Regions from separate parts of the Pseudomonas corrugata genome, predicted to be linked through region 2. Evidence: predicted binding sites of a transcription regulator. Region 2 holds the regulator's gene; the other holds the start of a gene.
The links. Region 2 encodes sigma-54, which starts transcription at its own class of promoters, with help from an activator protein. Its sites were predicted from a motif close to ANTGGCATNNANNTTGCTNT; they were not measured.

Region 1: flgB (flagellar basal body rod protein FlgB) is a predicted target of sigma-54. The motif match lies at 5,362-5,381, and genes of this name have one in related genera.

What each region holds. Positions count from the first base shown of each region.
Region 1 is NZ_CP130434.1:5,171,838-5,178,952, forward strand. It holds gene QZH45_RS23055 (ribonucleoside-diphosphate reductase subunit alpha) at 1-2,125, shown strand, start outside; gene flgE (flagellar hook protein FlgE) at 2,395-3,699, opposite strand; gene flgD (flagellar hook assembly protein FlgD) at 3,729-4,451, opposite strand; gene flgC (flagellar basal body rod protein FlgC) at 4,467-4,910, opposite strand; gene flgB (flagellar basal body rod protein FlgB) at 4,914-5,321, opposite strand; gene cheR (protein-glutamate O-methyltransferase CheR) at 5,704-6,531, opposite strand; gene QZH45_RS23085 (chemotaxis protein CheV) at 6,585-7,115, opposite strand, start outside.
Region 2 is NZ_CP130434.1:1,263,525-1,270,639, reverse strand. It holds gene QZH45_RS05560 (KpsF/GutQ family sugar-phosphate isomerase) at 1-922, shown strand, start outside; gene QZH45_RS05555 (KdsC family phosphatase) at 923-1,447, shown strand; gene lptC (LPS export ABC transporter periplasmic protein LptC) at 1,455-2,027, shown strand; gene lptA (lipopolysaccharide transport periplasmic protein LptA) at 2,014-2,559, shown strand; gene lptB (LPS export ABC transporter ATP-binding protein) at 2,559-3,284, shown strand; gene QZH45_RS05535 (RNA polymerase factor sigma-54) at 3,501-4,997, shown strand; gene hpf (ribosome hibernation-promoting factor, HPF/YfiA family) at 5,074-5,382, shown strand; gene ptsN (PTS IIA-like nitrogen regulatory protein PtsN) at 5,395-5,859, shown strand; gene rapZ (RNase adapter RapZ) at 5,862-6,719, shown strand; gene QZH45_RS05515 (HPr family phosphocarrier protein) at 6,735-7,016, shown strand; gene pmbA (metalloprotease PmbA) at 7,103-7,115, opposite strand, start outside.

The sequences.
Region 1 (7,115 bases), 2.6 Mb from region 2:
GGCCCTGCCGGCCTATGTAGCCAAGGGTATCGAATTCGAATTGCTGAACCCGGTCCTGGCTTCTTTCGACCTGGAGAAACTCGGCAAGGCGATCAACCACGAGCGCGACCAGCAATTCACCTACCTGGGCCTGCAAACCCTGTACGACCGTTACTTCATCCACAAGGACGGCGTCCGCTTCGAATTGCCGCAGATCTTCTTCATGCGCGTGGCCATGGGCCTGGCCATCGAAGAGAAGCAGAAAGAAGAACGTGCCATCGAGTTCTACAACCTGCTGTCGTCCTTCGACTACATGGCGTCGACCCCGACCCTGTTCAATGCCGGCACCCTGCGTCCACAGTTGTCGAGCTGCTACCTGACCACCGTGCCGGACGATCTGTCGGGCATCTACGGCGCAATCCACGACAACGCCATGCTGTCGAAATTCGCCGGTGGCCTGGGCAACGACTGGACGCCGGTTCGTGCGCTGGGCTCGTACATCAAGGGCACCAACGGTAAATCCCAGGGCGTCGTACCGTTCCTCAAAGTGGTCAACGACACCGCTGTCGCGGTCAACCAGGGTGGCAAGCGCAAGGGCGCGGTCTGTGCCTACCTGGAAACCTGGCACATGGACATTGAAGAGTTCATCGAGCTGCGCAAGAACACCGGCGATGACCGTCGTCGTACCCACGACATGAACACCGCCAACTGGATCCCCGACCTGTTCATGAAGCGCGTCTTCGACGACGGCAAGTGGACCCTGTTCTCGCCGTCCGAAGTACCGGACCTGCATGACCTGACCGGCAAGGCCTTCGAAGAGCGCTACGAGTACTACGAAGCCCTGACCGAGTACAACAAGATCAAGCTGTTCAAGGTCGTCCAGGCCAAGGACCTGTGGCGCAAGATGCTGTCGATGCTGTTCGAGACCGGCCACCCATGGCTGACCTTCAAGGACCCGTGCAACCTGCGCAGCCCGCAGCAGCACGTGGGCGTGGTCCACAGCTCGAACCTGTGCACCGAGATCACCCTGAACACCAACAAGGACGAGATCGCCGTCTGCAACCTGGGCTCGATCAACCTGCCGAACCACATCGTCGACGGCAAGCTGGACACCGCCAAGCTGCAACGCACCGTGAACACCGCCGTGCGCATGCTCGACAACGTGATCGACATCAACTACTACTCGGTGCCACAGGCGAAGAACTCCAACTTCAAGCACCGTCCGGTCGGCCTCGGCATCATGGGCTTCCAGGACGCGCTGTACCTGCAGCACATCCCGTACGGTTCGGACGCTGCCATCGAGTTCGCCGACAAGTCCATGGAAGCAGTCAGTTACTACGCGATCCAGGCTTCCTGCGACCTGGCCGACGAGCGCGGTGCCTATGAGACGTTCCAGGGTTCGCTGTGGTCCAAGGGCATCCTGCCGCTGGACTCGCAACAAATCCTGATCGCCTCCCGTGGCGAGAAGTACATCGACGTCGACCTGACCGAATCCCTGGACTGGGCACCGGTTCGCGCCCGTGTACAGAAAGGCATCCGTAACTCCAACATCATGGCCATCGCACCGACCGCCACCATCGCCAACATCACCGGCGTGTCGCAGTCGATCGAACCGACCTACCAGAACCTGTACGTGAAATCGAACCTGTCGGGCGAGTTCACCGTGATCAACCCGTACCTGGTCCGCGACCTCAAGGCCCGCGGCCTGTGGGACTCGGTCATGATCAACGACCTGAAGTACTACGACGGTTCGGTACAGCAGATCGAGCGCATTCCGCAGGAGCTCAAGGAGCTCTACGCCACCGCGTTCGAAGTGGACACCCGTTGGATCGTCGACGCAGCCAGCCGTCGCCAGAAGTGGATCGACCAGGCTCAGTCGCTGAACCTGTACATCGCCGGCGCCTCGGGCAAGAAGCTCGACGTGACCTACCGCATGGCTTGGTACCGTGGCCTGAAAACCACTTACTACCTCCGTGCCCTGGCCGCCACCAGCACCGAGAAGTCGACCATCAACACCGGCAAGCTGAACGCTGTTTCCAGCGGCGGCAACCACGGTGACGACTCGGTCCTGGCTGCTCCAGCAGGGCCTGCGCCAGTGCCAAAGGCCTGCGCGATCGACGAGCCGGATTGCGAAGCTTGCCAATAAGCTGATCGGGTGGGCGCTGCAAGGCGCCTACCTTTAAAGCAAAGCCCCCGATAGACCGCTGGTTTATCGGGGGCTTTTCTTTTGCCTGGAGGAAAGTGATGGCCGGGCTGACCTCATCGCGAGCAGGCTCGCTCCCACATTGGAATGTGCCCCCCTGTGGGAGAGCCTGTTCGCGATGAAGCAAACCCAGGCAACGCAAAACACTCGCCCAAAAAGAAGCCCCTCTTGCGAGGGGCTCCTTGTGCAACTTCTCAAGCAACCATCGAGAATCAAGTCATTTGAATGATGGTCTGCATGATGGTGCTCTGGGTGGAGATGGTCTTGGCGTTCGCCTGGTAGTTGCTCTGCGCCTTGATCAGCTCGACCAGTTCGTTGGTCAGGTTGACGTTGGACTCCTCCAGGGAGTTGGAGACGATCGAACCCAGGGTGCCGGTTTCCGGGGCATCGTAGCCCGGGATGCCCGACGCGAAGGTTTCCTTCCAGCTAGTGCCTCCCACGGGCTGCAGACCTTGTTCGTTGGTAAAACTGGCGAGCGCGACCTGACCGATCGGCTTGGTCTGGTTGTTGCTGAAGTTGGCCAACAATACACCACTGCCGTCGATGGTCAGGTTGGTGATCTGGCCGGTGGCATAACCGTTCTGGGTAGGAATCGAGCGCGCAGTGTCGGCATTGAACTGCGTGGTATTGGCCATGGAGACGGTAATGGTCGACGAACCCGCGCCGTTGGCAGCCCACACGCCGTTGGTCACCGTGCCCGGCACCCAGCCAGTCAGTACCAGATCGCTGCTGATGGTAGCGGGCGGGGTACTGACCTGGACCAGCTTACCGCTGGAGTCAAAGGTCATGGTTGAGGGAACCGCAGCAGTAGCGGCGGCGGTCGGCGAGCTGCCGTCCAGGTTTCGACCATCAATCAGCGTGTAGACGTCCCATGTGTTAGAGCCAGTCTTGACCATGTATTGGTCCATGGAGTGCTGGTTGCCCTGGGTATCGTAGACCGGGGTGGTGAACTGCTTGGTGAAAGTGGCTGTATCAGCCGGGTCGAACAAGTAAGGCGCTGCCTGGCTGATAGCCGTGGCCGTCGAGTTCAGGTTGATTGTCGACGAAACCAGGCTGGTTGCTTGCGGTGGCAAGTTCGAGGTGTCGATACGCAGATCGGTCAAGATACCATTGAGGATGTTGCCATTGGAGTCCACACCATAGCCCTGCAGGTTCGCAGTGCCATCACTGTTGGTGACATAGCCTTCCTTGTCGGTCTTGAACGTACCGGCACGGGTGTAGCTCAAGGACCCGTTGTTATCCAGAACGAAGAAGCCCTGGCCCTGGATACCCATGTCCAGCACGTTGCCGGTGTTATTGACGTCACCCTGGCCGAACTGCTGGGAGACGTTGGCCAAGCGCACGCCGTTACCGACGGTCTTGCTGCCCGAACCCAGCTTGGTGGCCGAGTAGACGTCTTCGAATTCCGCGCGGGACGATTTGAAGCCGGTGGTTGCCACGTTGGCGATGTTGTTACCGGTGACGTCCAGCTGTTTGTTGGCAGCATAGAGACCGCTAAGGCCGATGTTGAAAGACATATTCCACTCCTTTGCCGGGTTAGTCGGCTCTACATACCAATAGTTTGTACTTTGGACAGGGCGATGCTGCCCAGCCCGGCGAGGTTGAGCATCAGCTCTCCTCCTGTCTGGCTGATCGTCACGCTGCTGACGGTCGCCGGCAGGTTGGTGATCAGCGACGTGGCCTGGCCGTCGATGGTGGTCGAAGCCGTGAAGGTGTAAGTGCCCGACTCGACCGTGGTACCCGCATCGTTCTTGCCATCCCAGATAAAGGCGGAATTACCGGCCTTCTGGCTGCCCAGGTCGATGGTGCGAACCGTCTTGCCGTCCTTGTCGACGATCTTGACCGCCACGGACGATACCGCTGACGGCACCACCACCGTGCCGTTGAGGCTTTTGGAGGTGTCGACCACCGCCTTGTCGCCAGGGGCAATGACTGAACGTCCCACCAGCGACGAGGCCTGCAAGGCCTGGGACGAGTTGTAGTTGCTGGCCAGCCCGCTCACGGTATCGTTGAGGGTGGTGATGCCTTCCAGGCTGCTGAACTGTGCCAGTTGGGCAACGAACTCACCGTTGTCCTGTGGCGACAGCGGGTCCTGGTTTTTCAGCTGGGTTACGAGCAGTTGCAGGAACGCGTCCTTGCCCAGCTCCTTTTTACCGGTCGCAGCACCCGTTACCGAAGCCAGGCTGTCGGAGGTGTTGTTGGTCTTGACCGAGGAGTTGGCCAGAATGTCGTTGAGGCTCAAACCGCCGGTGGTATTGGTAACGCTCATGTGACTCGCCCCTTATCACTGACCCAGGGTCAGGACCTTCTGCATCATGGTTTTGGCGGTGTTCATCATTTCGGCGTTGGTCTGGAATGAGCGACTGGCGGAAATCATGTCGGCCATTTCTTCGACGACGTTGACGTTCGGGTAATAGACATAGCCCTTGGCGTCGGCAGCCGGATGGTTCGGTTCATAGCGCGCTTCGAGGTTGCTCTGGTCCTCGACGACCCCAAGCACCTGCACGCCCTGCCCGGCCGCGTCCTGCTCCTGGAAAAGCGAGCCGCTGCCATTCGACTGACCGCCCTGGAACATGGTGGCGAACACCGGGTGACGGGCGCGGTAGGTCTGGTCGATGCTCGACGAAACGGTCTCGGCGTTGGCGATGTTACTGGCGACAGTGTTCAGGCGAGTGGTCTGGGCACTCATGGCACTGCCGGCGATGTTGAATACGCTCGCAATCGACATGACTTACTCTCCGCGCAGGGCCGAAATCAGCCCTTTGAATTTGCTGTTGAGCAGGGTGAAGCTGGCCTGGAAGTTCACGGAGTTCTCCGCGTAGTTGGACTGTTCCAGTTGAGCGTCCACAGTGTTCTGGTCGATCGAAGGTTGCATCGGCGTGCGATACATCAGCGACTCGTCGCCGTTACCCAAGCCTTCTGCCTCGATATGACGACTGTTGGTCATGTTCAGGGCGAAGGAGCCGTTCTTGGTTTTCTCGTTCTGCTCGGCGAGCACTTTGGAGAAGTCCAGATCCCGAGCCTTGTAGTTCGGGGTGTCGGCATTGGCGATGTTGTTGGCCAGGACTTCGGCGCGCTGGGCACGGAAGCTCAGGGCCTGTTCATGGATACCGAGCGCTTTATCGAAGCTGATGCTCATGTCGGAAACCTTTGGGTGACCAGAATGTACGTACATGGACATAGCAAGCGTCGTGCCACTTTTAAAAAGCCCATAAACCGGGGCTTTGCGGGCATCGGCAAGGCGGCAATGCCAGAAAAGCGGCAACCGATTTCCGCCGGCTGCCGCTTTTCTGCCGCTTTTTGAGTGACACTGGCAATTACAGTGGGACCGAGCTTTTGTGGGAGCCGAGCTTGCTCGCGATGAACGATGACGCGGTGGGGGGAGTTGAAACCGTGTTGCCTGCATCGCGAGCAAGCTCGGCTCCCACAGAAGCTCGCTCCACAGAGTGAGCAAGCACTAATCAGCAGGCAAAAAAACGGGAGCCTGTAGGGGGCTCCCGTTTTTTGACGACCCGGACGCGTCACTTTGCCTGGTAGATAATCCCCGGGCTGCACTGGATCATCTGGTAATGATCGGGCAAGCCATTCAGCGCCTCGGAGGCACCGAGGAACAGGTAGCCGCCCGGCTTCAGGGTCCCGTGGATACGCAGCAGGATGTCCTTCTTCACTTCGGCGGAGAAGTAGATCAGCACATTGCGGCAGAACACGATGTCGAATTTTCCCAGACTGGCATAACTGTCCAGCAGGTTGAAGGAGCGGAATTCCACCCGGCTCTTGATCGGCGCCTTGACTACCCAGCGGCCCGGCCCTTTCGGATCGAAATAGCGTTGCAGCCGATCAGGCGACAGGCCGCGGCCGATAGCCAGGCTGTCGTACTCACCGGTCTTGCAGTTATTGAGCATGGTCCCGGACAGGTCGGTGGCGACGATCTGCACGCCACCCTTCAACTGACCGATATTGGTCCGCTCGAACTCGTCGATGGACATCGACAGCGAATAAGGTTCCTGGCCCGACGAACAGGCAGCCGACCAGATCCGCAGGCGCTGGCCCGGGCTGGCCTTGATGGCTGCTGGCAGCACCTTGTTCTTCAAGACTTCGAACGGATAGGTATCGCGGAACCACAGGGTTTCGTTGGTGGTCATGGCGTCCACCACCATTTCGCGCAAACCGCTGCGCGGCTGGGTCTGGATACGCTGCACCAGCTCGCCCAACGATTTGAGGCCCTGCTGCTCCATCAATTTGTTGAGACGGCTCGACACCAGATATTGCTTGTTTTCACCAAGCAATATGCCACAGGCTTTTTCCAGGAAGACCCGGAACTGTTCGAAATCCAAATTACCCGTAGACAAGTTACCGCCTCTTTCATTGTGTTGATTTGCCGGGCGCACAACGCGCCCGACCTTTATTCCGCAGTCTTGATCCGCTCGACTACCCGGGAAGCCAGGTCATCGGGACGGAACTTGGCGAGAAAATCGTCGGCACCGACCTTCTTGACCATCGCCTGGTTGAAGACGCCCGACAGGGACGTATGCAAGATGATATGCAGCTTTTGCATACGCGGGTCGCTGCGGATTTCCGACGTCAGGGTATACCCGTCCATCTCCGGCATCTCGATGTCGGAGATCATCATCAGGAACTCCTCTTCCGGCTTCTTGCCCTCGTCGACCATGTTGCGCAGGTAATCCAGCGCCTGCCGTCCATCATTCAACGCTATCACTTCGACGCCGATCGTCTGCAGGCAACGGGTCACCTGCTTACGCGCCACCGAAGAGTCATCCACCGTCAGCACCCGCAGCGAAATCGCCTTGTGCTGGGTTTCGGCATCCACCACGCCATGGGAAATGGTTTCCGTGGTCGGCGCCACTTCGGCGAGTATTTTCTCCACGTCGATGATTTCCACCAACTGGCCGTCGACCCGGGTCACCGCCGTCAG
Region 2 (7,115 bases):
GCTCGAAGCCGTGCAAGGCTTGCTGCCCCGCATCGACGCTGATTTCGTACGCGCCTGCGAGATGATTCTGGCCAGCAAAGGCCGCGTCGTCGTGGTCGGCATGGGCAAGTCCGGACACGTCGGCAACAAGATCGCCGCGACCCTGGCCAGCACGGGCACCACGGCATTCTTCGTCCACCCGGCCGAAGCCAGCCATGGTGACATGGGCATGATCACCCGGGACGACATCATCCTGGCACTGTCCAACTCCGGCTCCACCAATGAAATCATTACACTGCTGCCGTTGATCAAACGCCTGGGCATCCGGCTGATCAGCCTCACCGGCAACCCGGACTCGCCGCTGGCCAAGGCCGCCGAAGTGAACCTCAACGTTCACGTCGAGCACGAGGCCTGCCCGCTGAATCTGGCACCGACCTCCTCCACCACCGCTGCTCTGGTCATGGGCGATGCCCTGGCCGTAGCCCTGCTGGAGGCCAGAGGGTTCACGGCGGAGGACTTTGCCTTTTCCCACCCTGGGGGAGCCCTGGGCCGCCGCCTGCTGCTGAAGGTCGAAAACGTGATGCACGCCGGTGAAGAGTTGCCACAGGTGCAACGCGGCACGCTGCTCAAGGATGCACTCATGGAAATGACGCGCAAGGGCCTGGGCATGACGGTGATCCTGGAGGCCGACGGCAAGCTCGCCGGGATCTTCACTGACGGCGACCTGCGTCGCACTCTGGACCGCACCATCGATGTGCACAGTGCCACCATTGAGCAGGTCATGACGCCCCATGGCAAGACGGCCCGCGCGGACATGCTCGCTGCCGAAGCCCTGAAAATCATGGAAGACCACAAGATCAGCGCCTTGGTGGTGGTCGATGCCGAAGACCGCCCGGTGGGCGCCCTGAACATGCACGACTTGCTGCGTGCAGGAGTCATGTAAATGAACGCAGACCTGCTGCAACGAGCTAAAGACATCAAGCTGGCCGTGTTCGACGTGGACGGCGTGCTGACCGACGGACGCCTGTATTTCCTCGAAGACGGCAGCGAGTTCAAGACGTTCAATACCCTCGACGGCCAGGGCATCAAGATGCTGATGGCCGCCGGCGTGCAGACGGCCATCATCAGCGGCCGCAAGACCCCGGTGGTCGAACGGCGCGCAAAGAACCTCGGCATCCCCCACCTTTATCAGGGCCGCGAGGATAAACTGGTGGTCCTGGACGAGCTCCTGGGCCAACTCAATCTAAGCTATGAACAGGTTGCGTACCTGGGTGACGATCTGCCTGACCTGCCGGTGATCCGTCGGGTTGGCCTGGGCATGGCAGTGGCCAACGCAGCCGGCTTCGTACGCGAGCACGCCCACGGCGTTACCGCCGCGCGAGGCGGCGAAGGCGCGGCCCGTGAATTCTGCGAACTGATCCTGCGCGCCCAGGGCCGCCTCGAAGCGGCAAACGCCGCGTACCTGTGAGCCATTTATGCTGAGCAAGAAAATTCGCACCATCCTGCTGTTCGCGTGTATCGCGGCAATTTTCGCGGCGGTGGGCTACTGGAACATCAGCCCCGAGCGCTTTCTCGACCGCCCTGCCGTCAAGGTCGAGGAAAACGATATCGACTGGTACGCGACCAACACGCATACACTGCAGTACCTGCCTGACGGCAAGGTGCAGTACGAAATGACGTCCGACAAGGTCGATCACGTCAAGGCCACCGACATTACACTGGTCGCCAATCCGGACCTGAACATGTTCCGTGGCACGGAGTTTCCGTGGCACGTGCAGAGCAAGCGTGCCGAAGTCAACTCCGGCGGCACCGAAGTGGAACTGATCGACTCGGTACGCGTCGCACGAACCGACGAGAAGAACCGCACGACCATCATCACCAGCACTCGCATGACCGTGTTCCCGCAGCGACAATATGCGCAGACCGAGCAACCCGTTAGAATCGACGGCGCCGGTGGTGTATCGACCGGCACGGGAATGAAAGCGTATCTGAAGGAAAGCAGGATACACCTGCTATCGAACGTAAGAGGACAGTATGAAGCTCGCTAAAACCCTCCCTATTTTGCTCAGTCTGGGCGCAGCACTGGGAAGCGCGAGCGCCTGGTCTCTTCCCAACGACCGTGATCAGCCTATCCGCATCCAGGCCGACGACGCCCAATTGGACGACAAGAACGGGGTCGCCACTTATAAAGGCGACGTGATCATCACTCAGGGCTCAATGAAGGTCACCGGCAACACCGTGACCATTACCCGCACCCAGTCCGGCGATATCGACGTAGTGACCTCGGTGGGCAACCTGGCCTATTTCGAGCAACTGCAAACGGCCGGCGACACCAAGCCCGTGCAAGGCTACGGCGTGACCATCCAGTATCACGCGTCCCAGGACCGCGTCGTACTGATCGATCGTGCCAAGGTCATCGACAAGGACAACAACGTCACCCAAGGCGAGAAAATCGTCTACGACACGAACAAGAAACTCGCCAGCGCCGGTCGCGCCACCGGCAGCAAGGTGACCGAGCAGCGCCCACGGATCGACATGGTCATCCAGCCGAAAAAGAAAACCGAGCAAAGGCCCCAGTAATGGCAACTCTGAAAGCTCAGCACCTGGCCAAGAGCTACAAGAGCCGTCAGGTCGTGCGCGATGTCAGCCTGTCCATCGACAGCGGGCAGATCGTCGGTCTGCTCGGCCCCAACGGCGCGGGCAAGACCACCTGTTTCTACATGATCGTCGGCCTGGTCCAGGCCGATCAGGGCCGCGTCCTGATCGACGACCTGGACGTCAGCCACCAGCCGATGCATGGCCGGGCAAAGGCCGGCATCGGCTACCTGCCACAAGAAGCGTCGATCTTCCGCAAACTGTCGGTAGCCGACAACATCATGGCGATTCTCGAAACCCGCAAGGAACTCGACAAGGCCGGTCGTCGTCAGGAGCTGGAAAGCCTGCTGCAGGAATTCCACATCAGCCACATCCGCGACAACCTGGGCATGAGCCTGTCCGGTGGCGAACGGCGTCGAGTGGAAATTGCCCGCGCCCTGGCCACCGCACCGAAATTCATTCTGCTCGACGAACCGTTCGCCGGCGTGGACCCGATTTCGGTAGGTGACATCAAGCAGATCATCCACCACCTCAAGGCGAAGGGGATCGGCGTGCTGATCACCGACCACAACGTGCGCGAGACGCTGGACATCTGTGAAACCGCCTACATCGTCAATGACGGCCAATTGATCGCCGAAGGTGACTCCACCACCATCCTGGCCAACGAACTGGTCAAGGAAGTGTATCTGGGCCATGAGTTCCGCCTGTAAGCGAAGTGCCTGGCAAATGTCCCTGCGCTGCGGACTCAAACACGCAACGCTTCGGGATACTCTCAGTGAATCCCCTATCATCGGGGAACTAATTGAGAAATTCCCCTAGGCAAACACTTCTGCTTCAGGCATATAATTTGCTTAAGGTTTGGCGCTTCGGCGCCCTTGTAGTGGATGGCGCATGTGCGCCGGCGAATAAGGTGTTAAGCCCCTGCCATGAAACCATCGCTAGTCTTGAGAATGGGCCAGCAGCTGACGATGACACCGCAGCTGCAACAGGCCATCCGCCTGCTCCAATTGTCGACCCTGGACCTGCAACAGGAAATCCAAGAGGCCCTGGAATCCAATCCGATGCTCGAACGCCAGGAAGAAGGCGACGACTTCGACAACACTGATCCGCTGGCCGACAACGTCGAGCAGAAACCCAATACCGAGACCCAGGAACCGTCCTACCAGGAGGAAGCCGCCCCGACGGTGGACAACCTCGAGGATGGCGAATGGAACGAACGCATCCCCAACGACCTGCCCGTGGACACGGCCTGGGAAGACGTCTACCAGACCAGCGCCAGCAGCCTGCCGAGCAGCGATGATGACGAGTGGGACTTCACCACCCGCACCTCCGCCGGTGAAAGCCTGCAAAGCCACCTGCTGTGGCAACTGAACCTGGCACCGATGTCCGACACCGATCGCCTGATCGCCGTGACCCTGATCGACTGCATCAACAACCAGGGCTACCTGGACGAAACCCTCGAAGAAATTCTCGAAGCCTTCGATCCGGAGCTGGACATCGAGCTGGACGAGATCGAGGCCGTCCTGCACCGTATCCAGCAGTTCGAGCCGGCCGGCATCGGCGCCCGCAACCTGGGTGAGTGCCTGCTCCTGCAACTGCGCCAGTTGTCCGCCAAGACGCCATGGCTGGCCGAAGCCAAGCGACTGGTCACCGACTATATCGATCTGCTGGGCGGCCGCGACTACAGCCAACTGATGCGACGCATGAAGCTCAAGGAAGATGAACTGCGCCAGGTGATCGAACTGGTCCAGAGCCTCAACCCGCGCCCGGGCTCCCAGATCGAGGCCACCGAGCCCGAGTACGTGGTTCCCGATGTGATCGTGCGCAAGCACAACGATCGCTGGCTGGTGGAGCTGAACCAGGAGTCGGTACCCAAGCTGCGGGTCAACGCCCAGTATGCCGGCTTTGTAAAGCGTGCCGACACCAGCGCCGACAACACCTTCATGCGCAACCAGCTGCAGGAAGCGCGCTGGTTCATCAAGAGCCTGCAGAGTCGCAACGAAACCCTGATGAAGGTCGCCACCCAGATCGTCGAGCACCAACGCGGCTTCCTGGACTACGGCGACGAAGCGATGAAACCGCTGGTCCTTCACGACATTGCCGAGGCAGTGGGCATGCACGAATCGACAATTTCCCGTGTGACCACGCAGAAATTCATGCATACCCCACGGGGTATCTACGAATTGAAATATTTTTTCTCCAGCCACGTCAGCACCTCCGAAGGCGGCGAATGCTCTTCCACGGCCATCCGCGCGATCATCAAGAAACTGGTGGCCGCGGAAAATCAGAAAAAGCCGTTGAGTGACAGCAAGATCGCTGGTTTACTGGAGGCACAAGGCATTCAGGTGGCCCGCCGTACCGTCGCCAAGTATCGCGAATCCCTCGGGATCGCGCCTTCGAGCGAACGCAAGCGGTTGATGTAACAGGCCACGCCACAGCGTTCCAGTGGCAGGTATTTCTGCCTGCCGCTTTATGCACTGGCAACGAAGGAGAAGCTGTATGCAAGTCAACATCAGTGGACACCAACTGGAAGTGACCGAACCCCTGCGTACCTACATCGGCGAAAAACTCGACCGATTGGAACGGCATTTCGACAAGATCACCAACGTGCAGGTCACGATGAACGTCGAGAAGCTGCTGCAGAAAATCGAAGCCACACTGCATATCCCCGGCGGAGAGGTGGTTGCCAATGCGGAGCATACAGACATGTACGCCGCGATTGACCTGCTGACCGACAAGCTGGATCGCCAACTCAAAAAGCATAAGGAAAAGACCCAGAGCCTCCTCCAGGGCGCTACCGGTCGTTAACTCCCCCAATCCATGATCCGACTAGAAACCATCCTGACCCCCGGCCGTTCCATGGTGAACGCGCCGGGCGGCAGTAAAAAGAAAGCCCTCGAACAAATTGCCAACCTGATCCACCGCGAAGTGCCGGATCTGGAAATGCAGGACGTTTTCGAGGCCCTGGTTGCCCGTGAAAAACTCGGTTCCACCGGTTTTGGCAACGGCATCGCCATTCCTCACTGTCGCCTCAAGGGATGCATCACGCCCATCAGCGCGCTGCTGCACCTTGAAGCCGCCATAGATTTCGACGCCATCGACGGCGCACCGGTTGACCTGTTGTTCGTATTGCTGGTTCCGGAAGCAGCGACCGATGCGCATCTTGAACTGCTGCGCCAGATCGCCAGCATGCTGGACCGCAAGGAAGTGCGCGAAAAACTGCGCAGCGCACCGAGTAACCAAGCCTTGTATCAGGTCGTCCTGGACGAGCAGAACGGTCATTAATCATGCGCCTGATCATCGTTAGCGGCCGCTCCGGCTCCGGTAAAAGCACGGCGCTCAATGTGCTTGAGGACAGCGGCTACTATTGCATCGACAACCTGCCGGCCGGCCTGCTGCCAGAGTTGGCCGAGCGGGCGCTGATCCATACCGAGCTGGCGCAACCGCTGGTGGCGGTTTCCGTCGATGCGCGCAACCTGCCAAGCCACTTGTCGCGTTTCCCCGAGCTGCTCGAGGAAGTGCGCAGCCGGCATATCCAGTGCGATGTCCTGTATCTGGATGCCGATGATGAAACACTGCTCAAGCGCTTTTCCGAGACCCGACGGCGCCACCCGCTGAGCAATGCCAACCGCTCGCTGGCCGAAGCCATTGAAGACGAAAGCCAGTTGCTCGGACCGATTGCCGACCTCGCGGACTTGAAGGTCAATACCACGAACCTGAACCTGTATCAGTTGCGCGACACCATCAAGTTGCGCCTGCTGAACCAGCCGGAGCCCGGCACGGCGTTCCTGGTGGAGTCGTTCGGCTTCAAGCGTGGCATGCCGGTAGACGCCGACCTGGTGTTCGATGTGCGCTGCCTGCCCAACCCATATTGGAAACCGGAGCTGCGCGAGCAATCCGGGCTCGACCAACCGGTGATCGACTACCTGGCGGCTCAACCGGATGTCGAGGAAATGTTCCAGGACATCTCCGGCTACCTGCTTAAATGGCTACCCCGTTTCGCCGCAAGCAACCGTGCCTATGTCACGATTGCCATCGGCTGTACCGGTGGTCATCACCGCTCCGTCTATCTGACCGAGCGCCTGGGCCAGCTCCTGCAACAATCCCTGAAGAACGTCCAGGTTCGCCACCGCGACCTCAGCTAAAGGATTCATATCGCGATGCCTGCTCGGGAAATTGAAATCATCAACAAGCTGGGCTTGCACGCCCGGGCTTCAGCCAAGTTTGTCGGCGTTGCCGGTCAGTTCAAGGAGACGACCATCCGCGTCGGTCGGACGCCTGAGCCTGAAACCATGATCGACGGTAAAAGCATCATGGCCATGATGATGCTTGCAGCGGGCAAGGGCACCACGATTCACCTGCAAACCCAAGGTGAACAAGAACATGAGGCGATGGATGCCCTGGTGGACCTGATCAACCGCTACTTCGATGAGGGCGAATAAGCTCCAGGCTCAGGCTCTTGGTTTCGCGAGTACAAAAAAGGCGCGTCACCCATTAGGGATGCCGCGCCTTTTTTATTGCAACGAGGTCAGCTGCCAGCC